One region of the Methylobacterium guangdongense genome, then DNA from elsewhere that is predicted to be linked to it. Evidence: predicted binding sites of a transcription regulator. Region 1 holds the regulator's gene; each other region holds the start of a gene.

Region 1 (7,672 bases):
CTCGTGGACGCCGTCTGGGCAGGCCGGCCGAAGCCGCCCGCCGGCCGGGTCAGCCGCCATCCGGATGCCCTGGCGGGCGAGACGGTCGCGGACAAGCTCGTCCGCGTCCGGGCGAGCCTGACGGAGGCCGGCTGCGACGCCCTGGTGATCTCGGACCCGCACAACCTCGCCTGGGCTTTCAACCTGCGGGGCGCCGATGTCGGGCATACGCCTCTGGCGCTCGGTTACGCGATCCTGCCGCGCGCGGGCTCGGCACGCCTGTTCCTGGTCTCGCCGGTGGTCGATCCCGACCTGCGTGCGGCCCTCTCCGCCACCGCCGAGATCCTGCCCCGGGCGGAACTGGAGGATGGCCTAGCTTCGCTCAGCGGTGTGCTGGTCCGGCTCGACGCCGCCACGGGCGCCGTAGCCCTGAAGGAACGGATCGAGTCGGCCGGGGGCACGGTCGATGTCGGCAAGGATCCGATCACCGGCATGAAGGCGGTGAAGAATGCCGCCGAGATCGCCGGCGCGCGCGCCGCGCATCACCGGGACGGGGCGAGCCTCGTGCGCTTCCTGGCCTGGCTCGACGCGGCAGCCGCGGCGGGCGGTCTCACCGAGACCGCCGCCGTCGAGGCGCTCGAGGACTTTCGCGATGCGGGCGGCGATCTGCGCGACGTGTCCTTCCCGACGATCTCGGGGTCCGGTCCGAACGGGGCGATCGTCCACTACCGCGTGACGCGGGCCAGCGACCGGACGGTCCGGCCGGGCGAGCTGTTCCTGATCGATTCCGGGGCGCAATACCCGGACGGGACGACCGACATCACCCGTACGATCGCGGTGGGCGAGCCGAGCTCCGCGATGCGCGACCGCTTCACCCGGGTGCTGAAGGGTCACGTGGCGATCGCCCGGGCCGTGTTCCCGAAGGGCACGACCGGCGCGCAGATCGATGCCTTCGCGCGGGCGCCCCTCTGGCAGGCGGGGCTCGATTTCGACCACGGCACCGGCCACGGCGTCGGCGCCTTCCTGTCGGTCCACGAAGGGCCTCAGCGGATCGCCAAGACCGGCACGGTGGCGCTGGAGGCCGGCATGATCCTGTCGAACGAGCCGGGCTACTACGCGGCCGGCGCCTACGGCATCCGGATCGAGAACCTCGTTCTGGTCGAGCCCCGTGACATCCCGGATGGCGAGCGCCCGATGCTCGGCTTCGAGACGTTGACGCTCGCCCCCTACGATCGGCGCTTGATCCGCCCGGATCTGCTCGATCCCGGCGAGCAGGCCTGGATCGACGCCTATCACGCCCGGGTCCGGGAAGCCCTGTCCCCGGATCTCGATGCCGGCGCGCGCACCTGGCTCGAGCAAGCGACGGCGCCGCTGGCGATTGATCGCTGATCGACCCACGGCGGCCGAGGCCGCATCCTGCGCCCTTGCGCACGCCCCGGCGGCGCGACACATTCAGCTGCGGACCGGTCGCCGTCGTCCGGCGAACGGCCAAGCTTTTGCCAAGGCCTTGGAAGGTGGTTGGTTATGCCCCCGGATCTCGCAGAGGTCGCCCGGGAGACGGCGAACACGGCGTTCGGCAGTCCCCTCGTCGAGGCGGTTCAGCTCGGTGATATGTTCGGTTCGGACGGCGATCCGGTGCGACGCGTCCGTTTGATCCTGAAGGACGATGCTATCGACCGACTCGATGGCGGGACGCTGCTCGATGCCAATCTGGCAATCAGCAGGGCGTTGCAAAAAGCCGGCGAGCCGTTGCGGGTCTTGGTCGAGTATGCCGAGCAACGTGAGCTCGACGAGCTTGGCGCTCATTAATCCGGATCATCTGTTCGTCCAAGCAGATGCGTTGCTTCGTCAATCGGGTCGCGGCTCACTGCGGCAGGCCGACCTGCGCCGCGCGGTCTCGAATGCCTATTACGGGTTATTCCACACGATCCTCATCGCCGCCGCCGACGAAGTGGGCGGGCGAAGGATGCGCGGCGATCCACTCTGGTCGCTCGTATACCGCTCGATTTCGCATCAGCGACTCAAGAACGTGTGTAGCGATCTGCGGGCGCATACGCTCAAGCCGAAGCTCAAACCTTATGAGCCAGCCAGGGGATTCGGCGGCCATGTGGCTGCGATCGCGGGTGCCGTCGTCGAGTTGCAGGATCGACGCCATGTGGCCGATTATGATCCCTCCGCGTCCCTGCTGCGCCTCGATGCGCGCGCCGCGCTTCAGGCCGCCCGCTCGGCGGTCGACCGGTTGAGCCAGCTGACGGAGGATCAGCGCAAGGCGTTCCTCTTCCTCATCCTGTTTGAAGCCCGCGGATGAGTTCCGGCTATGCGGTGATCCGGCATGCGACAGGAATCGGGCCAGCGCGCTAAAAGGCGTGGTCACGGAAAAGCCCGCGCCGCACGCCAAACGCCGCGCCTGAAACCGCAGCCGTCCGGTGCGCGAAGGGACAGCATGATCCGCCGCCTCGTCCTCCCGATCCTGGTCCTCGCTGCGAGCCTGTCGGTTACTCTGGCCCAGGGCCTGCGCACGCCGCCGGATCTCGTGCGATCGAGCCTCGTGGCCGAGCCGGCCGCGGTGGCGGGGGCGCAGCCCTTCACCCTGGCCGTGCGGATGCAGGTGAAGCCCGGCTGGCACGTCTACTGGCGCAACCCCGGGGATTCGGGGCTGCCGCCTGAGGTGACGTGGACGCTGCCGGCCGGCTTCAACGCCGGAGCGATCCGGTGGCCGGCGCCGGAGCGAATCCCGATCGCGACGCTAATGAACTACGGCTACGAGGGCGAGGTCACGCTCCTCGTCCCCGTGACGCCGCCGCCGAGCCTCGATCCGGCGCGCCCCGTGCAGATTCAGGCCAAGCTGACCTACCTCGTCTGCGAGACCGAGTGCGTGCCGGGCTCCGCCGACCTCGCCCTCACCCTGCCGGTCGGCGCGCCGCAATCCGATCCGGACAACGCCGCCCTGTTCGCCCGCGCCCGGGCCGCCCTCCCCGCCCCGGCGCTCTGGCCGCTCACCCTGTCGAGCCAGGGCGACACCCTGCGGCTCGACTTCGCGGCGACCGGCCTCAAGCCCGACTCCATCCGGAACGCCGCCTATTTTCCCTATGCCGAGACCGCGATCGACAACGCCGCCGCGCAGGTGATGTCGATCGATGGGGCCGGCCTGCACCTCACCCTCGCGCGGAGCAGCCCGACCGAAGCGGCTCCCGCAACCCTTCCGGGCGTGCTGACCCTCGATGAGGTGACCGAATCCGGCCCCCGCCGCCTCGCCTTCGCGTATGGGGACGAGCCGGTGCTTCCGGCCGCGGCCGCACCACCGGCGCCCGTCGAGCCGACCCCGACGGGATCGACTGCGTCCGACCTCGATGCGCTGACCCTCGCCACCGCGGCCGCCTTCGCGTTTCTCGGCGGCCTGATCCTCAATCTGATGCCCTGCGTCTTCCCGGTGCTGTCGATCAAGGTGCTGAGCCTCGTGCGGCACGCCGGCGAGGAGTCCGCGCGCCTGCGCCTGCACGGCCTCGCCTACACGGCCGGCGTGCTGGCGAGTTTTCTGGGACTGGCCTCGGCGCTGATCGCCCTGAAGGGCGGCGGGGCGGCGATCGGCTGGGGGTTCCAGCTGCAATCACCTCTGGTCGTGGCGGGGCTTGCGTATCTGCTGTTCGCGATGGGCCTGAGCCTGTCCGGCGCGGTGACGGTCGGCGGACGGCTCGCCGGTGTCGGCGACAGCCTCGCCCGCCGATCGGGCTTGAGCGGCTCGTTCTTCACGGGCGTCCTGGCCACGCTGGTGGCCACGCCCTGCACGGCGCCGTTCATGGGCTCCGCGGTGGGATTCGCCCTGACCCAGAGCGCCGCTGTGGCGCTCGCCGTGTTCGCGTGTCTCGGGCTGGGCCTCGCCCTGCCGTTCTTGGCTCTGACCCTTTGGCCGCCGGCCCTGCGGGCACTGCCGCGGCCGGGCGCCTGGATGGAAACCCTCAAGCAGGTGCTCGCTTTCCCGGTCTACGCCACCGTGGCTTGGCTGATCTGGGTCCTGGCACAGCAGGTCGATCCGCGGGGCCTGCTGGCGGCGTTGATCGGCCTCGTGCTGGTGGGGTTCTCCGCCTGGGCCTGGGAGCATGGCCGCAACGCCGGATCGGGGATGGCGCGGATTGCGCAGGTCTGCGCGGTCCTGGCGCTGATCGCCGTCGCGGCCCTGACCCTCAGGCTGCCGCAGGATCGCGTCCCGGCCTCCGCGCAGGCTGACGGTGCCATTGAGCCGTTCACGCAGGCCCGCCTCGACGCGCTGGTCGGCGCGCACAAGCCCGCCTTCGTCAACATGACCGCCGCGTGGTGCATCACCTGCGCGGTCAACGAGACGACGTCCCTCTCCACCAAGGCCGTGCGGGCCGCGATGGCCGAGCGGGCCGTGACCTACCTGAAGGGGGACTGGACCAATCAGAATCCCGAGATCACCCGCCTGCTGGAGAAGCACGGCCGGAGCGGCGTGCCGCTCTACCTGCTCTATACCGGCGCCGGGGAGCCCCAGGTGCTGCCGCAGATCCTCACCGAGGGGACGGTGCTGCAGGCTTTGGCATCAGTGCCGGCTGGCGCTGACCGGAGCGCCGCGCTGACCCGTTGACCGGGGTTTCCAAAGGGGGGCAGCCCTTTGGCGGGGCGTCGGGGCGGAGCCCCGGCATCCGGCTTGTCCCGACACCGGACAGCGTCCGGCACCAGGGCTCTGCCCTGGACCCGCCAAAGGTCTCGATCTTTTGAAACCGGAACTGGGCGCCTCAGGCTTCGAGGGAGAAGGTTTCGTCGAACGCGTAGCCGGAGCCGCGGACGGTGCGGATCGGGTCCGCCTGGCGCGGGCCGTTCAGCGCCTTGCGCAGGCGGCCGACATGCACGTCGACCGTGCGCTCGTCGATATAGACGTCGTGGCCCCACACCCCGTCGAGCAGCTGCTCCCGGGAGAAGACCCGGCCCGGCGCCAGCATCAGGAATTCGAGCAGCCGGAACTCGGTCGGGCCGAGATGCAGTTCCTCGCCAGCGCGGCGGACCCGATGACCGGTGCGGTCGAGTTCGAGGTCGCCGGCGGCCAGACGGTCCGAGACATGGGCGGGCTTGGCCCGGCGCAGCAGCGCGCGGATCCGGGCCAGCAGCTCCGGGACCGAGAACGGCTTGACGATATAGTCGTCCGCCCCCGTGCCCAGCCCGCGGACCCGGTCGCCCTCCTCGCCCCGGGCGGTGAGCATGATCACCGGCAGCCGTTCGGTCTCGCGCCGGGCGCGGATGCGACGGCAGAGCTCGATGCCCGACAGGCCGGGCAGCATCCAGTCGAGCAGGACCAAATCGGGCATCCGCTCGGCCAGGAGCAGTTCCGCATCGTCGCCCCGAGCCGCCGAATCCACCAGGAAGCCCTCGGCTTCCAGGTTGTAGCGCAGCAATGTGGTCAGCGCCTCCTCGTCCTCGACGATCAGGACTTGCATGCTCACGTTCGATGACCCGTTCTCGCGGCGGACCCGCCGATGGTGCCGGAGGCCCCGCCCTGTCTCAAGGTGCGCGCGTGGCGCTGCGCACCGCTATCCCGACGTCGACGCGCGCCGTCCGGGTTGATCCTTTACGAAGCCTGTCCCCCGTCCACCGTCGCGTAGTTCGACGCATCGTTCTTGGGGCGGTCGCCCGCGAGCGTCTCCCCGGTGGCGAGGTAATGGATCGTCTCGGCGATGTTGGTGGTGTGATCGCCGATGCGCTCGACGTTCTTGGCGCAGAACAGCAGATGCGTGCAGAACGAGATGTTGCGCGGATCCTCCATCATGTAGGTCAGGAGCTCGCGGAACAGCGAATTGTACAGCGCGTCGATCTCGCCGTCGCGCTCCCACACATCGTGGGCCGCCTGGACATCGCGGCTCGCATAGGCGTCCAGCACGTCCTTCAGCTGGCCCTCCGCCAGATCGCTCATGTGGCGCACGCCGAGCACGATCTTCTGCGCCGGCGCCTGATCGGAGATCGCCACCACGCGCTTGGCCACGTTCTTGGCGAGATCGCCGATCCGCTCCAGATCGCCGGAGACGCGGATCGCCGAAATGGTCTCGCGCAGATCGATCGCCAGGGGCTGGCGCCGGGCGATGAGCAGGACGGAGCGCTCCTCGATGTCCCGCTGAAGGGCGTCGAGGCGCTTGTCGGCGAGGATCACGGTCTGGGCGAGCCCGTCGTCGCGGCGCACTAGGGCGTCGGTCGCCTCCGCGGTCATCTTCTCCGCCACGCCGCCCATCTCCGAGATCGAGCGACGGAGATTTTCCAGGTCGGTGTCGTAGGAGGTAACGATATGGCCGGGCATGGGGTGGATCCTTCGATGGGGGCGTGCGAACCCACGCGTTGGGGCGATCCCGCGGAACCGGTCCTCGAAACGGCTTAGCCGAAGCGGCCCGTGATGTAGTCCTGCGTCCGCTGCTGCGTCGGGTTCATGAACATCCTTTCGGTCTGCGAGAACTCGACCAGCTCACCGAGATACATGAAGGCGGTGAACTGCGAGATGCGGGCCGCCTGCTGCATGTTGTGCGTGACGATCGCGATGGTGAACTCGTCGCGCAGCTGCTCGATCAGCTCCTCGATGCGGCCCGTCGAGATCGGGTCGAGCGCGGAGGTCGGCTCATCGAACAGGATGACCTCCGGGCGCTGTGCCACGGTGCGGGCGATGCACAGCCGCTGCTGCTGACCGCCCGACAGGCCCATGCCGGACTGCTTGAGCTTGTCCTTCACCTCGTCCCAGAGGGCGGCCTTGCGCAGGGACGACTCGACCCGCTCGTCGAGCTCTGCCTTCGGCAGCTTCTCGTAGAGGCGGATGCCGAACGCGACGTTGTCGTAGATCGACATCGGGAAGGGCGTCGGCTTCTGGAACACCATGCCGACCCGGGCCCGCAGGTCGTTCAGATCGACCTTCGGATCCAGGATGTTCACGCCGTCCAGCAGGATCTGACCCTCGGCGCGCTGCTCCGGATACAGGCTGTAGATCCGGTTGAAGGTGCGCAGCAGGGTCGACTTTCCGCAGCCCGACGGACCGATCAGGGCCGTGACCTGCCGATCGTGGAAGTTGAGGTCGATGTTCTTCAGCCCGTGGAACTGGCCGTAGTAGAAGTTCAGCCCCTTCACGGCGATCCGGACCGGCGCCTTGGTATCGGCGCCGGCCTTGGCGGAGGGGTGGATCAGGGGCTCGGCGGCGGCGGTTGCTGCAGCATTGCTCATCGGGTCGATCCTTCGGGCTCGCGCTTCAGCGGGCACGCTGCGGCTTGATCACCAGGCGGGCGATCACGGAGAGGGCGAGGATGGTCACGGTGATCAGGAGCGCTCCGGCCCAGGCCAGCTGCTGCCAGTTGGGATAGGGCGAGAGCGCGAACTGGTAGATCATCACCGGCAGGTTCGGCACGCCGCCCATGAGGTCGGCGTTGAACCAGCTGTTGTTGTTGAGGGCGGTGAACAGGAGCGGCGCGGTCTCGCCGGCGATCCGGGCCAGCGCCAGGATGATCCCGGTCACGATGCCGGCCGAGGCCGCGCGCCAGCTGACCTTCATGATCACCATGGAGGGCGGGGCACCGAGGGCCGCGCCGGCCTCGCGCAGGGTCCCCGGCACGAGGCTCAGCATGTCCTCGGTGGTCCGCACGATCACCGGCGTGGCGATGATCGCGAGCGCGACGCCGCCGGCCCAGCCGGAATAGCTGCCCATGGGCCGCACCAT
Region 2 (7,672 bases), on a different contig from region 1:
CCGCCCTCGGGCCCAAGGCCGCGCACATGCGGGTCGCCTTCGTTACGGTCGATCCGGAGCGCGACGACCCGGCGAGCCTGAAGACCTATCTGTCGAGCTTCGATCCGCGGATCACCGGGCTGACCGGCAGCCCCGAGCAGGTCGCCGCCGCCGAGAAGGCGTATCGCGCCTTTGCCCGCAAGGTCCCCGGGAAGGACGGCGACTACACGATGGAGCACACCGCCCTCGTGTACGTGATGGACGCGCAGAACCGCTTCCTGGGCGCCCTCGACCTGTCCCGGCCCGCCGCCGACACCGCCGCGCAGCTCGCCAAGCGGATCTGAGTCGCGGCGCCTGTCCGGCAGCGCGCGGCTCGAACCGGGGTTTCGAAAGGGCGAGCCCTTTCGCGGGTCCAGGGCAGGGCCCTGGAGACTTCTCAGGGTTCCACCCTGAGCACCCGCCAGAGGGCTGAAGCCCTCTGGAAACCCGGGATCCTGCTACAGCGTCATGCCGGCGTGGAAGCGGTCGGCCGAGAGCGGCAGCAGGAACTGCACGCCGAACCCGCCGTCGAAGTAGCGCACCAGCCGCCCCGGTGTGCTGCCCACCGTCACCGGGGTTCCGAGCGGGAGCGACAGCGGGCAGGCGATCGCGGCGCCCGACATGGAGATGTCGATCAGCCGGGCCTGGATCTCGCGGCTGCCCTCGATCCGCAGGGTCACCGCCGGCTGGGTCGGCACGAGGCGCTCGTGGGAGCGCCCCTCCGGCAGGCCGAGCATTTCCCGATTGGCGAGCCAAGTCAGCTGGGAGGCGAGCTTGTCGCGCTTGCGCGGGGTGGCGTTCAGCTGAACCGCGAACCCATCCCCGCAGTGACGGGCGATCCGTCCCTCGATCCGGCCGATATGCTCCAGATAGAGCACCACCCGCTCGCCGATCTCGCCCCGGACCGCGCAGGTCAGGCGGACGCCCCCCGGCGACATGTCCACGGTCTGGCAGGGGTATTCGCGCCGATCGGCCAGCATGAAGCGGCCGAGAACGGAGACCTGCACGCGCTGGTGCCGGCGCTCGTCCGTGGCGCTCCGCGCCGGGCCGGGCGCAACGCGCGGCGCCATCTCGGCGGTGAGGTCGGCCGCGATCATCCCGGGACTAATCCTCCTCCGCGATCAGCAGAATCAGAGACTAGAGCGGGACCGTTACGAAACCCTTTTTTTCCCCTCAGCGTTGTACTGCTCTTTTATTATCTCGCGTAGGGCGAACAGCCGGCTCAGGCGCTGCGGCCGCCGGCATGGACGAGGAGGTGTCCGCGGCGCACGGGTCCCGGATAAGTGGTGCTCGACCGGACGACCGGGCGCGGCGGCGGCAGGGTATCCGGCCGGCGGCTCGGCAGGATGCGCAGCGAGGTGGTCTGCGCCTCCATGAGCGGGCGCAGGCCGATCCAGGGGGGCGTCCCGTCGAGGCTGAGGGCGCCGAGCGCCCGGACCTGGGTGCGGCCCCGGTGGCGCAGGGGCAGGAGCAGGAGTTCGAGGTCCACCGCCTCGCCGGCTGCATTGGTGCCGCGCAGCCCCGCCACGACGCCCAGGGTATCGCTGGCGACGATCTCCACGATCCGCCACGGGTCGGCCTCCTGGGCGCCCCACAGCACCCCGAAGGATTGCCCCTTCAACTCCCGGCCGTACAGGGCGCAGACCCGCGTCCCTGCGAGCCGGATCGTGGCGGAGCCGGCCGCCATGTCGAGTTCCAGGATCAGGCTGTCGGCCAGGAGGTGGCGGATCTCGCCGGGCTCGATCTCGCCCCGCTCCGGCGCGGCGCGCTCGCCGCGCAGGCGCTCCCAGTAGGCGTGGAGCATACGGCTGGTGGGATGCTTCATCGGTGTCCCGACTCTAAACGCCTGTGGTTCATCCCTGGATCGTTCTGGTACATCCGCGAGGCTGTAGCCGGCCGGTCCGGGCACTCACGGCCTTCGAGCGCACGCCCCGTGCCGACGCGGCGCCCGGCGGTACCGCGTCGGCGCCGGCGAGACAATCGCGGCCGTCGCATCCCTGGGACCGGTCCCTCGACACGCCGGACCGCCCGGCCAAGCTGGCCGTCTGCCGCGGCCGGCCGGGACTGTGCGGGCGGGCCGAATGGGCGTGTTCGATCAGGTCTTTCGGCGTCACGACCAGTCGCCGCGGGGACTTCGGCCGATCGGACGAACCGTCTTAACCAAATTCAAAACGTCGCCGGGGCTTGCCCACCCGCCCCGAGCCCCGACATGGTGCCGGGATGGATGCCTCCCCCGAATTTCCGCGGCAGAGCCGCGTCCCGGTGTTCAACATGCCGGGGGTCGTCACGCTCTCGATCGGGCTGCTGCTGGCGATCCAGGGGGTGCGCGAGTTCCTGCTGCCCGACACCTGGGACATCCGGCTCGTCCTCGATCTCGCCCTGGTGCCGGCCCGCTGGACCCTGTGGTTCGATCCCGGCCAGGCCGCCGAGGTGGTCCGCGCGGCGGGTGATTCGGGCGATCCCGGCCTGCAGGCGGCGCGGGAGGCCTTCGCCCGCTACATCGTGGGCGAGCACGCGTTCCAGCCCTGGACGCTCGCCACCTACGCGCTGCTCCACGGATCGTGGATGCACGTGATCTTCAACAGCGTGTGGCTCGCCGCCTTCGGCTCGCCGGTCGCCCGACGCTGCGGCCCCTGGCGCTACGGGCTGCTGGCGCTCGCCGGCACCGCGGCGGGCGGCCTGCTGCACGTGCTGGTCGATCCCCTCAGTGCCGGGCCGCTGGTCGGCGCCTCGGCGGGGATCTCGGCCCTGATGGCCGCCGCCGCCCGGTTCGTGTTCCAGCCGCCGGCCTCGGGCTACGCCGGGCCCCCCTGGCAATTGCCGCCGCGCCGGCCGGTCGAGACCATCCCCGAACTCCTGCGCAACCGGACGGCGGTCTCGTTCCTGGCGATCTGGCTGGTGACCAACCTGCTGTTCGGCCTCGTCAGCGTGCCGCTGGTCGGCGAGAGCGCCGCCATCGCGTGGGACGCGCATCTCGGCGGGTTCATCGTGGGCTTCCTGCTGTTCCCGTTCCTCGACCCGCGGGAGAGGGTGAAGGCCTGACCACCTTGCCAACCGGGCGAAACGGCCACACACTCGCCGCATTGTGAAGGAGCCGGGGCCAACCCGGCCGACAGCGGAATCCGGGCGCCGCAGGCTGATGGCGCACCGGACGCGTCACAAGGGAGAGAGCCATGACCGTCGCACGCATCCTGGCCGAGAAGGGCAGCTCCGTCGTCACCGTGAGCCCCGACAAGACCCTCGAGGAGGTCATCCAGATCCTCGCCGACCGGCGCATCGGTGCCCTGGTGGTCGCCCATGACGACGGATCGGTGGCCGGCATCATCTCCGAGCGGGACATCATGCGGGCGTTGGCCGGGCACGGGGGCTCGGCCTTCGACGCGCCGGTCTCCGCCCACATGACCGCGGCCGTCACCACCTGCGGGCGGAGCGCGACGATCGAGGAGGTCATGACGCTGATGACCGACGGCCGCTTCCGCCACGTGCCGGTCTGCGAGGACGGGCGGCTGATCGGTCTGGTCTCGATCGGCGACGTGGTGGCGCGCAAGATCGCCAGCGTCGAGGCCGAGCATCAGGCGCTGCGGGATTACATCACGATGGCGTAGGGAGGGATAGGCTCTCCCTCCCTTTGGCCAAGCGGATTCACGCTTCGTGCGCCGAGATGCTCTCTCCTCCCCCTTGCGGGGAGGAGTTGGAGGTGGGGGTGGTGCAGGCTGAGGCGCCGCGGTGCCTCCTGCACCACCCCCACCCCTGGCCCCTCCCCGCAAGGGGGAGGGGAAAAGCGTCTCCTCACGCCTTCGCGGGGTCGAGCGTCACGTGCCACAGATCCGCATCGGTCGCGTCCTTGAGCGTCACCGTCATCTGCTCGGTCCGGCCGTCGACCGCCACATGGCCGAAGAACTGGTAGCCGGAGGCCGGTGACAGGTTCACCTGGCCCTTCTCGGGGGCCTTCACGAACCGCAGCTGCGGCCCGAAGGTGTTGTCCAGCGCGTTCGGCCCGAAGGTGCCGGCGTGCAGCGGCCCGGAGACGAACTCCCAGAACGGCTCGAAATCCTGGAACTGCGCCTTGTTGGGGTCGTAGTAATGCGCGGCCGTGTAGTGCACGTCGGCCGTGAACCACACCGTGTTGCGGATGCCCGCGTTCTTGATGAAGCGCAGCAGGTCGGCGATCTCCAACTCGCGCCCGAGGGGCGGGCCGTCGCCCTGCGCCACCGCCTCCGAGCCGAAGTTCTTGTCGACGTCGTACGTCACCACGAGGCCGAGCGGCATGTCGGCGGCGATCACCTTCCAGGTGGCGCGGGATTCGAGCAGCGCCCGCTTAAGCCACGCGGTCTGCTGCGGCCCCAGGAAATAGGAATCCGGCCCGTAGGCCGTCTGCGTGTTCTCGCCGTTCGGCCCCCGGTAGGAGCGCATGTCGAGCATGAACACGTCGACCAGCGGGCCGTAGCCGATCTTGCGGTAGACCCGGCCGGGCTCGGACGGCTCGAAGCGCATCGGCATGTATTCGTGGAACGCCTTCGCGGCGCGCAGCTGGAGGGCCAGCACGTTCGGGTCGGCGTACTTCTTCTTGAGGTGCTCGGCGCGGGTCAGCGGCTCGCCCGGCCACCAGTTGTTGGTGACCTCGTGGTCGTCCCACTGCGCCAGGATCGGCACGGCGGCGTTCATCGCCAGCACGTTCCGGTCGGTGAGGTTGTACTTGTGCCGGCCGCGGAATTCTTCCAGCGTCTCGGCCGGCTTGGAGACCGCCTCGGTCACGCGGTTGCGCCAGAGGCTGCCGTCGGGAAGCTTGACCTCGGACTGGATCGGCCCGTCGGCGTAGATCGTGTCGCCGGAATGGATGAAGAAGTCCGGCCGGTTCTTCAGGATGGCGGAATAGATCGTCATGCCGCCGCGGGCCTCGTCGATGCCCCAGCCCTGGCCCGCCGTGTCGCCCGACCAGCAGAACGAGACCGAGCGCCGATCCGCCGGCGCGGTGCGGAACCGCCCGACCTGGGCCGGCCCGACGATGGTCGGCGCGGCGATGTCCTGCAGGCGGACGCGATAGAAGATGTCCTGGCCCGCCGGCAGGCCGGTCAGCGCCACCTTCACGGTGCCGTCGGTCTCCGGCAGCGCATCGGCGAAGACGCCCTGGAGGTTGGAAAAGCTCTCGGTGGTCGCCCACTCGATGATCGCCCGGGCTGGCCGGTCGGCGCGCGCCCAGACGACGCCCGAGTCGGTGCCGACATCGCCGGATTGGAGCCCGTGGGTCAGGAGCGGCCGGTCGGCGGCGCGGCTCAGGCCGGGGCGGGCGAGGCCGGAGGCCAGCCCGACGAGGCCAGCGCCTCCGGTGAGCAGGATCTGACGGCGACTCGCGGACATTGGAACCCCTCCAAATGGTGGGGCGTCCATGGCAGGCGGGGGCGACAGGGGGATGACGGGCGGGAGATATCCGAAGGGGCGGAGGGCTTCCCAGGTTCTCCCACCCATCCCCCTCATCCTGAGGTGCCGGAGCGAAGCGGAGGCCTCGAAGGAGCCATCCAGCCAGCACCGCGATCCCTGGAGCCCTCCTTCGAGGCCCGCTGACGCGGGCACCTCAGGATGAGGGGGTTGAGTGGGATCGTCCCTGCAGGCTCAGGCCCGCGCCTCGGCCCCCGCCACCACGGCCCGGATCCGCGGCAGCGCCGCCCGCGCGGCCCGATACCCAAGGGCGATCCCCTCATCCGCCCGGTGGAAATCGAAAAGGCCCATCCCGGCCACGTCCGGCCCGATCGCCACGTCCGGCGGGTCGCGCTCCAGACGTGAACGGGAGATCCGGTCCTGCGTGATGTTGAACGCGTCGAGCACCACCCGGGCGAGGCCCGGCATGGCGAGGTCCGGCTGCGGGCGTCGGAAGCCGAACAGGCGGGTGCGCAGCGCGTCCAGGACGCCGCGGCGGGCCGGGCGGACCGGCACCTCGCGCACCACCGGGCCGCCGGTATCGCCGTTGAGGTTCACGCAGATCACGAGGTCGGCCCCCAGCGCCCGGGCGAGCGCCACCGGCACCGGGTTGACCAGCGTGCCGTCCATCAGCACCCGGCCCTCATGGGTCACCGGCGGGAACAGGCCGGGGATCGCGTAGGAGGCGCGCACCGCGTCCACCGCCGGCCCCTCGGTCAGGCAGACCTCCTGGCCGGTGCCGTACTCCGTGGCGACGCAGCCGAACCGGATCGGCAGGCGCTCGATCCGGCGCTCGCCGAGATCGGCGTGGAGCCGCTGGCGCAGGCGGTTGCCGGCGATCAGGCCCGAGCCCGGCAGCCGCGGATCGATCAGCCCGACCACCCGGCGCCGGGTCAGGGCCCGGGCAAAGGCCTCCAGCCGGTCGAGGCGCCCGGCCGCGTAGCAGGCGCCGACGACAGCCCCGATCGAGCAGCCCGCCACCACGGTCGGATGGATGCCGGCCTCCTCCAGGGCGCGCAGCACGCCGATATGGGCCCAGCCCCGGGCCGAGCCGCCGCCGAGCGCCAGCCCGATCCGCGGACCCGCCTTGGGCAGGGGGCGGATCGGCTCGACGGCGCCGGGCAGGAAATACGGAACGGCGGGACAGTCTTGCCACCCGGTCGCGGCAAGAGTCGCGCTCATGTCCCGGCGAAGTCCAGGGTGACGCGGCCGTCGGATTGCCGGGTGACGGTGCGGTAGAAGCAATCCCGCCGGCCCGTGTGGCAGCAGCCGCCATCGCCGCCGACCTCCACGCGGATCAGCAGGGCGTCCTGGTCGCAATCGACCCGCATCTCGACGATGCGCTGGATCTGCCCGCTGGTGGCGCCCTTGTGCCAGAGCTCGGCCCGCGAGCGCGACCAGTACCACGCCTCGCCGGTCTCGAGAGTGCGCGCCAGCGATTCGGCGTTCATGTGCGCCAGCATCAGCACTTGGCCGTCCCGGGCATCGACCGCGATGCAGGTGATCAGCCCGTCCCGGTCGAAGCGGGGCGTGAAGGCTTGGCCTTCCTCGACCGCGGCGCGGGGGCCGGGGGGATCGAAGGCGATGTCGCGCGCGGTCATGGCGTGATAAAGCGGTCCCTGACTCGGCGCGTGCTGTAGACTACTTGGCGCCGCCGCGCACCAGGGTCAGGAAGCGCACCTGCTCGTTGGCGTTGTCCTTGAACACGCCGCGGAACTGACTGGTGATGGTCGAGACCCCGGATTTCTGGACGCCGCGCATCGCCATGCACAGGTGCTCGGCCTCCACCATCACGGCGACGCCGCGGGGCTTGAGGATGCTCTCGATCACGTCGGCGATCTGGGCCGTCATGGTCTCCTGCGTCTGCAACCGGCGGGCGAAGGTGTCGACCACCCGGGCGAGCTTCGACAGGCCGACCACGCCCCGGGTCGGGTAATAGGCGATGTGGGCGAGCCCCATGAACGGCACCATGTGGTGTTCGCAATGGGAGTGGAACGGAATGTCGCGCACCAGCACGATGTCCGAATAGCCCTCGACCTCCTCGAACACCCGCTCCAGCAGCTTCTCGGCATCGACACCGTAGCCGCCGAACAGCTGCTCGTAGGCCTTGGTGACCCGGGCGGGGGTATCCAGCAGGCCCTCGCGGGTCGGGTCGTCGCCGGCCCAGCGGAGCAGCGTGCGCACGGCGGCCTCCGCCTCGGCGCGGCTCGGGCGGCCGGTCTCGATCCCGTCGGGGACG
Region 3 (7,672 bases), on a different contig from region 1:
TTCCCCGGCGTCCTGCTCGACATCGAGGACCGTCGCGCGGCGCAGGAGGCGCTGCGCGAGAGCGAGGCGCATTGGCGAGGCCTATTCGAGCGGCTGAACGAGGGGTTTCTCGTCGGCGAGATCGTCCGCGACGAGGCCAGCCGGATCACGGATTGGCGCTACGTCGACGTAAACGCCGCCTGGGGCGCGCTCATCGGCTTCAAGCCGGAGGACGTCATCGGGCGGACGATCCGCGAGGTGCTGCCGGCCGTCGAGGACGAGTGGATCGACGAGTTCGCCGCCGTCGTCGAGACAGGCCACGCCGTGACGTTCACCCGCCGGGTCGGCAGCCTGTGCCGCTGGTACGAGGGTCGCGCCTTCCCGCTCGGGCGGGAGCGCTTCGGGGTCATCTTTCTAGAGGTGACCGCCCGCGTCGAGGCGGACGTGCGCCGCGACGCACTGCTCGAACTTGGGGATCGCCTGCGCGACGTCGCCGACGTTCCCACGCTGGTCGACGCCGCAGCCGGCATCCTGGCCCGCGCCACCGATGCGACCCGGGCAGGATACGGCCTCGTCGACCCGGCGAGCGAGACGGTCGAGGTACTCACCGACTGGCACGCGCCCGGCAACGTCTCCGTCTCGGGTATCCACGGCTTCCGCAGCTACGGCTCCTACATCGCGAACTTGAAGCGCGGGGAGGTCGTCGCCATCGACGACGTGACGCTCGATCCGCGCACCCGGGACGCCGCGCCGACGCTCCTCAGCATCGGGGTTCGGGTACTGCTCAACGTGCCCATCCTGGAGCGCGGCCGGCTCGTCGGCATCGCCTTCGTCCACTGGTCGGACAGCCATCCCTTCACCGAGGACGACCTTGCGTTCGTGCGCACGGTGGCTGACCGGGTGCAGATCGCGGTGGCGCGGGTGCAGGCGGAGGCGGACCAACGCGTACTCAACGAGGAGCTGTCGCACCGGCTCAAGAACACGCTGGCGATGGTGATCTCCATCGCCTCGCAGACGCTGCGCACCGTGCCGGACCGCGCGCCCGTCGAGGCGTTCGAGCGCCGCATCCACGCTCTCGCCTCGGCCCACGACGTGCTTCTGCGCCAAAGCTGGGCGGCGGCTCCGGCTAGGGAGGTCATGCGGGCTGTGCTGGTCAACGCGGGGCACGGCGACCGCGTCGACGTCGCGGGCCCGAAACTCGACCTCGGGACCCGGGCGACGCTCTCGCTCTCGCTTCTTCTGCACGAGCTGGCCACGAACGCGGCCAAGTACGGCGCGCTCTCGGTGCCCGGCGGCCGTGTTGCCATCGATTGGCGGCTGGAGGGCCAGGGTGAGGAAAGCGAGGTCACACTCGACTGGACGGAACGCGGCGGGCCGCCGCCCGTTCCGCCCGCAACCACCGGGCGCAAGGGGTTCGGTTCTCGCCTGATCCGCCTTGGGCTCATCGGGACGGGCGGCGTGGACCTCCGTTACCCCGCGTCCGGCTTCGAGGCGACGATGCGCGCTCCGCTCGTTCAGTTGCAGCATTCCTGAGGAGATTTGGTTGGGCCAATCGAAGCCGCCCGCGCGGCCTGTCATCCTCGTCGTCGAGGACGAGCCTTTGCAGCGATTGATGGCGGTGGACCTCGTCGAGGACGCGGGCTTCGACGTCGTAGACGTTGCCAGCGCGGCCGAGGCGGTGCGCGTACTGGAGAGCCGACCCGATATCCGTGTCGTGTTTACCGACATCGACATGCCCGGGGGGCTGAACGGAATGCAGTTCGCCGCGACCATCCGGGACCGCTGGCCGCCCATCGAACTGATCATCGTCTCGGGCAAGCGGACGCCCGGGGCCGAGGAGCTGCCGGCACGAGGTGTGTTCTTCGCCAAGCCCTACAAGAAGGAGGAGATCACCGCGATCATGCAACGAATGGTGAGGTGAACTCGCTGGTAGCAAACGGCCAACGAACGGCTGCTTTTGGGAAGCATCGATGGCCTTGGGCACGACTGACATGGGTCGGTAGAAGTCCGTCTGCTTCTTTGGCCGACACTCTCCGGAGTGGTCTGTCGGTTCCAGGGCAGCGCCGCCGAAGAGGCAGACCGGAATTCGACCGAGCATCCTTATCAAAGCGCCCGCGATTTCCCGGCGGCACCGGAGGAGTGCTTCTTCTTTTTGCGTTTGCCGGCCAGCAGCACCACCTCCGCATTGTCTTCGGCGACGCGCTCAGCCAGCGCGAAGTTATGCAACTCCGGCGTCCCATCCTGGTTCGCTGACGACCCTTCGGTCACAGCAAAGAAGGCCGCACGCACGATGTCCTTCTTGCTCGCCTCCGGATGCCGCTTCCGGACGGCGGCGCGGATCGCCTTCGGCTTCATGCCCGGCGCCGCGATGTTGCGCAGCGTTGAGGCAATCTCCTCGATGGAGGTCATACGGTCTCCTCGGCTGTTATCGCGTCGAGCCGCTACCCATAACCTATGTGACGCTTCGATGACACGGCCACATGCCGTGCTTCTCGTCCGGCCCACCTTGTTCACGCCTGTGTGAGGCCATATCGAACCCCTACGTTCCCTCCCGAGACCGGAACGCACTTAGGGCGCGCCTCTCCGCGAGGCGGAGCCCCTTTTTATTGCCCCGCTGGACGACGTAGCCGGCAAGCTCGTCGGAAAGCGTAGCCGCTCGTCTGGAGCCACAGCCCTCCGGTCGTCGTCTTGTCGCGGAGACACACCTACATGGCCGCCATGGCTAAGCGGCCGATGACCCTCGACCTGTTCGCCACGCTCGACATCATCGACGATGACGTCTCGGCGGTCGTGGACGCTTACCTGGCCGACCCCACCTCCCGCATGGTGGCGTTCGGCGACGGCTACCGCATCAATCCTGCGGCCGCCGTCGCGTCCCATCCCTTCGCCCGCACGTTGATGGAGCAGCCATGGGCGGACGAGGCGCTTCGACGTGCGGCCGTGCGGGCCGCCATCCTGCTCGCCGAACCGGAACGGAAGTGAGCGAGGGCGCGGCGATACCGCGGCCTCCGAGGCTCGATTCACGAACAGTGGGGTTTCATGATCGTCCCTGCCGGACACTTGGCATCCGGCAGTTCGCAGCGGCCGGTGAACAAACTATCGGCTCACTGGCGAGGATGTGAGACGGCTCCCGCTCCCGCCACATCAGGGCGTCGTGCAAGTGTCATGACATTGCGGCGACATCGGCGGCTGTCGATGCCGAGAGGTCGTTTTGCTCGCTTCCCTGACGCCGGGCTCCCCGACCACCCTGAGCCTGATCCTCGGCTGCCTCGTCCTGGCGCTCATCTTCGAGTTCTCGAACGGCTTCCATGATGCCGCCAATGCCGTCGCGACGGTCATCTACACCCATTCGCTGAAGCCCTTCGCCGCCGTCGTCCTGTCCGGTCTGATGAACTTCGCCGGCGTCCTCCTCGGAGGCATCGCCGTCGCCTATGCCCTTGTCGAGCTGATCCCACCCGACGCGCTCACCCCTCCGAACGGCGGGGCCGCAGTCGGCATGCTCGCCGCCCTGTTCGTATCCGCCCTGTCCTGGAACATCGGCACGTGGTGGCTGGGCATCCCGAACTCCTCGTCACACGCGCTGATCGGTTCGCTGATCGGCATCGCCGTCGCCGACGCCTTCCTTCACGATCGCAGCCTCGCGCAGGGCGTCGACTGGCACCAGGTTCGGGACGTGCTCGCCTCGTTGCTGGTCTCGCCGCTACTCGGCTTCGGCCTGGCGCTGCTGATGTTCCAGCTGTTGAAGCGCCTCGTGCACGACCGTCACCTCTACGAGCCGCCCAAGGAAGGGCAGCCGCCGGTCTGGTGGATGCGCGCGCTGCTGATCTTCACCTGCACCGGCGTCTCGTTCGCCCACGGGACCAACGATGGCCAGAAGAGCATCGGCCTGATCATGCTGACGATCATCGGCCTGTACCCGGCCGATTACGCGCTCAACCCGCAGATGACCCAGCCGCAGCTTGCCCAGATCGCGTCAGACCTGAACCCGGCGGCCGACCTCATCGCCCGCTTCGGCAACGACCGGAAAACCGAGGGCGCGCGGGCGGCGCACGAGATCCATGACCGTCTCGGCCGGATCGACAGCCCGGGCGACATCGCCGCCGACGAGCGGACCGCGATCCGCGACCGCCTCAACCGCGTCCTCACCGAGTTGAAGGCGGTCGAGGACAACGGCGGCACGCCCGATGCCGATAAGAAGACCGCCGAGGCGCTCCACGGCCAGCTCGGTCGGACGGTGCAGTATGCGCCCTGGTGGGTCCGCATCGTCAGTGCCCTGTGCCTCGGGCTCGGCACGATGATCGGCTACAAGCGGATCGTTCGCACGCTCGGGGAACGGCTGGGCAAGCAGCACCTCGTGCCGGCGCAGGGGGCCGCCGCGGAACTGGTGGCCGCGGGCTTGATCGGCGGCGCCGGCATCACGGGCTTTCCGGTGAGCACCACACACGTCGTGACGGGCGGCATCGCGGGAACGATGGTGGGTTCTGGCGCGGGGGTGCAGCCGGCGACGCTGTGGCAGATCGCGACGGCCTGGGTCCTCACCCTACCCGCGACGATCGTCCTGTCCGGGACGCTGTTCTACCTGATGTCGTGAGATCGGCATCGTGCGCGGCACACCAGACCGTCGGAGCTTCCGCATGCACCGTTCCCTGTCGCTCGCCGTCATCGCGGGCGCGATCGGCGGGCTCATCGCGGCAAGTGATGCCTGCGCTTGGGGAGACGAGGGCCACCGCATCGTCGGCCGCATCGCCCTTCCGCTCCTGACGCCGGAAGCCCGAAGGCAAGTCGACGCGCTGCTCGCCGCCGACACGGACACGCTCACGGCCCCGGATTTCGTCGCGCGCACCACCTGGGCCGACCGCTGGCGCGACTCCGACCGCAACACGACGAAGCTGCGCTACACCGCCACCCAGCAATGGCACTTCGTCGACATCGAGATCACGAACCCGGATTTGTCCGATGCCTGCGCGGGTCGCAGGCCGCTACCGGACGGTACACCCGCGAGCCAGGGCCCGGCACGCGACTGCGTCGTCGACAAGGTCGAGCAGTTCGCTGCTGAACTCGCAGACAAGAGCCTGCCACAGGCGGAGCGGATCCTGGCGCTCAAGTTCCTGCTGCACTTCACCGGCGACCTACACCAGCCGCTGCACGCGGCGGACAATCACGACCAAGGCGGCAACCAAGTGCAGGTGCTCTACGGAGGACACCGGGTGGCGAGCCGGCTGCATGCGTACTGGGACACGGCGGTGGTGCAGCGGATCGGGCGCGACGAAACGGCGGCCGCGGAGGACCTCGCGACGACCTTCGCCGCAGACCGCGACGCATGGCAACGCGGCCGACCCGCCGATTGGGCGTTGGAAAGCTTCGCGGCCGCCAAGGCAACGGCCTACGCACTGCCATCGGCGACGGTGCCGGATGAGCACGGCACGCCAGCCTACGCGCTGGACGAAGCTTATGAACAACGCGCCACGGCAACCGCCCGCGAGCAACTCACCAAAGCCGGCTTTCGCTTGGCCACCTTGTTGAACGCCGCCCTGCGTTGAGGCTGGACTGGAAGCTACCGTACGGGAAGAACAACCTGACGACGGTCCATCATTCCGAGCCGCAGCCGCTGGATGAGTGTCCGCTTCCGGTGCGCGTCGATGGCGATCCGCACGACTGGTTTGGGTCGGTAGGAGGCCGTCCGCTTTTCCGGCGGCCACGATCAACAGCAGATATTCTGCTTTCGGCCGCTTCCGCGCTTCTCAGCAGGCGCCTCTGAACGTCCGGGATGGGTGGTTTCCTTGCCCGTCTGCTTTGGGAAGTCGAAGCTACGATACCGGACGTTAACCAGCTCAAATCAGTCGACCAGGGGTGCCCCTTCTCTGGCGTTTAGCCACCCGCACAATAGGCTTCAGCCCACGGCCCAATCTGAGCGAAGCTCCGCCGCAGTCGCCGGCTGACCACCGCATGCAACGACCGTTGCAGACGCGGCGGCGACGAGTTCCGCGTTGTCCCGAGCCGTCCTTCCGTCCGGGGTGAGCAGGTTGTTCTCGAACCCAACGCGGACGTGTCCGCCGAGCAAGGCAGAGGCCGTGACGCAGGCGTTCTCATACCGACCGAAGGCGCAGGTCATCCAGTGCCTCGCCCGAGGCTGGTCCGGCGCCAGGAACGGCAGCAGATCGGACGGGGCCGAGGTCTGGCCTGCGGTGTACCGCCCAAGGACGTAGAGGACCGGCAAAGCTTCGAACGGCACCACTCCGGACGCTTGGAGTGCGGCGAGCCTCACGGCCTCCTCGGCCGTGTAGAGGATAACCTGGGGCACGATGCCCTCCCGGCGAAGCCACTCCATGAAAGTGCCAAACGGCTTCTCCGACGCGGCGTCGGGCGCGAGTTCGCGCAGGGCCAGGGACACGGCTTCAGGTCGGACGGCGCGCACCACCGCCATCTGCTCGGCCGGTTGGTAGAGGCCCAGGGCCTCGCTCGTGATCTGGATCACCGCCCTGTCGCCCGTGGCGGCTCGGATCGCATGCGTCGCGTCGGCATAGGCGCCCGCGTCGAGCAGATGTCGACCGTCCGCCCGGCGAACGTGGAGGTGCACCATGCAGGCACCGGCCTCCACACACGAAGCGACCGCATAGGCGTGCTCCGCCGGAGTAAGGGGAATTGCCGGATGGTCGTCCTTCGTCCGGCGTCCGCCAGTCGGCGTCACCGCGATGGCGGTCGGGCCTGGAAACGACATCGATGCCTCCTCGATAGCCAGGATGCCTCACCAAAATACATCCGTTGCATATATTCGTTGTTGCAACGTTTGTTGCATACAAGTGCGAAGAAGGGTACACAAGCCGCCATGGAACACGGTCCGCTCACGGAACAGATCGTCGGAGCCTTTGAGACCCTCGGGCCTCAGCTGAAGGCCGCGGCACGTTTCGTTCTCGACCAGCCCAATGAGGTCGCACTGCTCTCGATGCGCGAGCAGGCCAAGCGCGCCGGCGTCCAGCCCCACACCATGACGCGTCTCGCTCAGCGCCTGGGACTCGCTGGATACGACGACGTTCGCGCGCTCTACGCCGGGGCCGTTCGAGAAGGATCACTCGGCTTTTCCGGCAAGGCCGGTGCACAGGTCTCCGCGCAGCAGGCCAAGGGCGAGCGGGCGCTAGCCGTCGACATCGTCACGTCGATCGGCGCGCAGCTCCAAAGGCTCACTGAGCCGCAGGCCCTCGACCGGCTCGTCGTGGCGGCAGATCTGTTGGCATCCGCGGACAGGGTCTACTGCCTGGGCTTGCGGGCAAGCCACCCGGTCGTCGCGCACTTCGCTTACGTGATGTCATTCCTCGGCGAGCGCGCGGTCCTGCTCGATACCGGGGCCGGTACCGGACTCGACCCAATACGCTTGGCCTCTTCGAAGGACATGCTCCTCGTGGCCTCGGTTGCCCCCTATACTCGGGCGACGGTCGAGACGGCGCGCTATGCGCACGATTCCGGCGTGCCGGTCGTGGCCGTGACCGACAGCCTCGTCTCACCGCTCGCGTCGATTGCCCGGGAGACCATCCTGGTCCCGGCGGACAGCCCCTCCTTCTTCCACACCATCGCCCCCGCCCTGGTCGTTGGCGAGATCCTGGCCGCCCTCGTGGCCGGTCGGGGCGGCGATACCTCGCTCGCCGCGATCAAGCGCAGCGAGGCGCAGCTCACCGCCTTCGGCATCCACTGGTCACCC

What was found. Region 1 encodes PhoB, which activates phosphate uptake and scavenging genes when phosphate is short. Its sites were predicted from a motif close to TGTCATNNANCTGTCAT; they were not measured.
Positions count from the first base shown of each region.
Region 2: a site for PhoB is predicted at 5,418-5,434, ahead of AAHG09_RS23850 (alkaline phosphatase D family protein). Genes of this name have one in related genera too.
Region 3: a site for PhoB is predicted at 3,130-3,146, ahead of AAHG09_RS06735 (inorganic phosphate transporter). Genes of this name have one in related genera too.

Region 1 is NZ_JBBXMX010000010.1:58,945-66,616, reverse strand. It holds gene AAHG09_RS19015 (aminopeptidase P family protein) at 1-1,368, shown strand, start outside; gene AAHG09_RS19010 (hypothetical protein) at 1,504-1,788, shown strand; gene AAHG09_RS19005 (hypothetical protein) at 1,760-2,287, shown strand; gene AAHG09_RS19000 (protein-disulfide reductase DsbD family protein) at 2,423-4,579, shown strand; gene phoB (phosphate regulon transcriptional regulator PhoB) at 4,731-5,426, opposite strand; gene phoU (phosphate signaling complex protein PhoU) at 5,558-6,277, opposite strand; gene pstB (phosphate ABC transporter ATP-binding protein PstB) at 6,352-7,182, opposite strand; gene pstA (phosphate ABC transporter permease PstA) at 7,208-7,672, opposite strand, start outside.
Region 2 is NZ_JBBXMX010000016.1:18,202-25,873, forward strand. It holds gene AAHG09_RS23825 (SCO family protein) at 1-323, shown strand, start outside; gene AAHG09_RS23830 (PilZ domain-containing protein) at 477-1,088, opposite strand; gene AAHG09_RS23835 (PAS domain-containing protein) at 1,241-1,843, opposite strand; gene AAHG09_RS23840 (rhomboid family intramembrane serine protease) at 2,239-3,060, shown strand; gene AAHG09_RS23845 (CBS domain-containing protein) at 3,192-3,623, shown strand; gene AAHG09_RS23850 (alkaline phosphatase D family protein) at 3,808-5,376, opposite strand; gene AAHG09_RS23855 (patatin-like phospholipase family protein) at 5,629-6,615, opposite strand; gene hisI (phosphoribosyl-AMP cyclohydrolase) at 6,612-7,034, opposite strand; gene folE (GTP cyclohydrolase I FolE) at 7,075-7,672, opposite strand, start outside.
Region 3 is NZ_JBBXMX010000002.1:615,109-622,780, reverse strand. It holds gene AAHG09_RS06755 (GAF domain-containing protein) at 1-1,512, shown strand, start outside; gene AAHG09_RS06750 (response regulator) at 1,523-1,900, shown strand; gene AAHG09_RS06745 (hypothetical protein) at 2,083-2,388, opposite strand; gene AAHG09_RS06740 (hypothetical protein) at 2,689-2,961, shown strand; gene AAHG09_RS06735 (inorganic phosphate transporter) at 3,191-4,570, shown strand; gene AAHG09_RS06730 (S1/P1 nuclease) at 4,614-5,519, shown strand; gene AAHG09_RS06725 (beta-keto acid cleavage family enzyme) at 5,870-6,697, opposite strand; gene AAHG09_RS06720 (MurR/RpiR family transcriptional regulator) at 6,806-7,672, shown strand, end outside.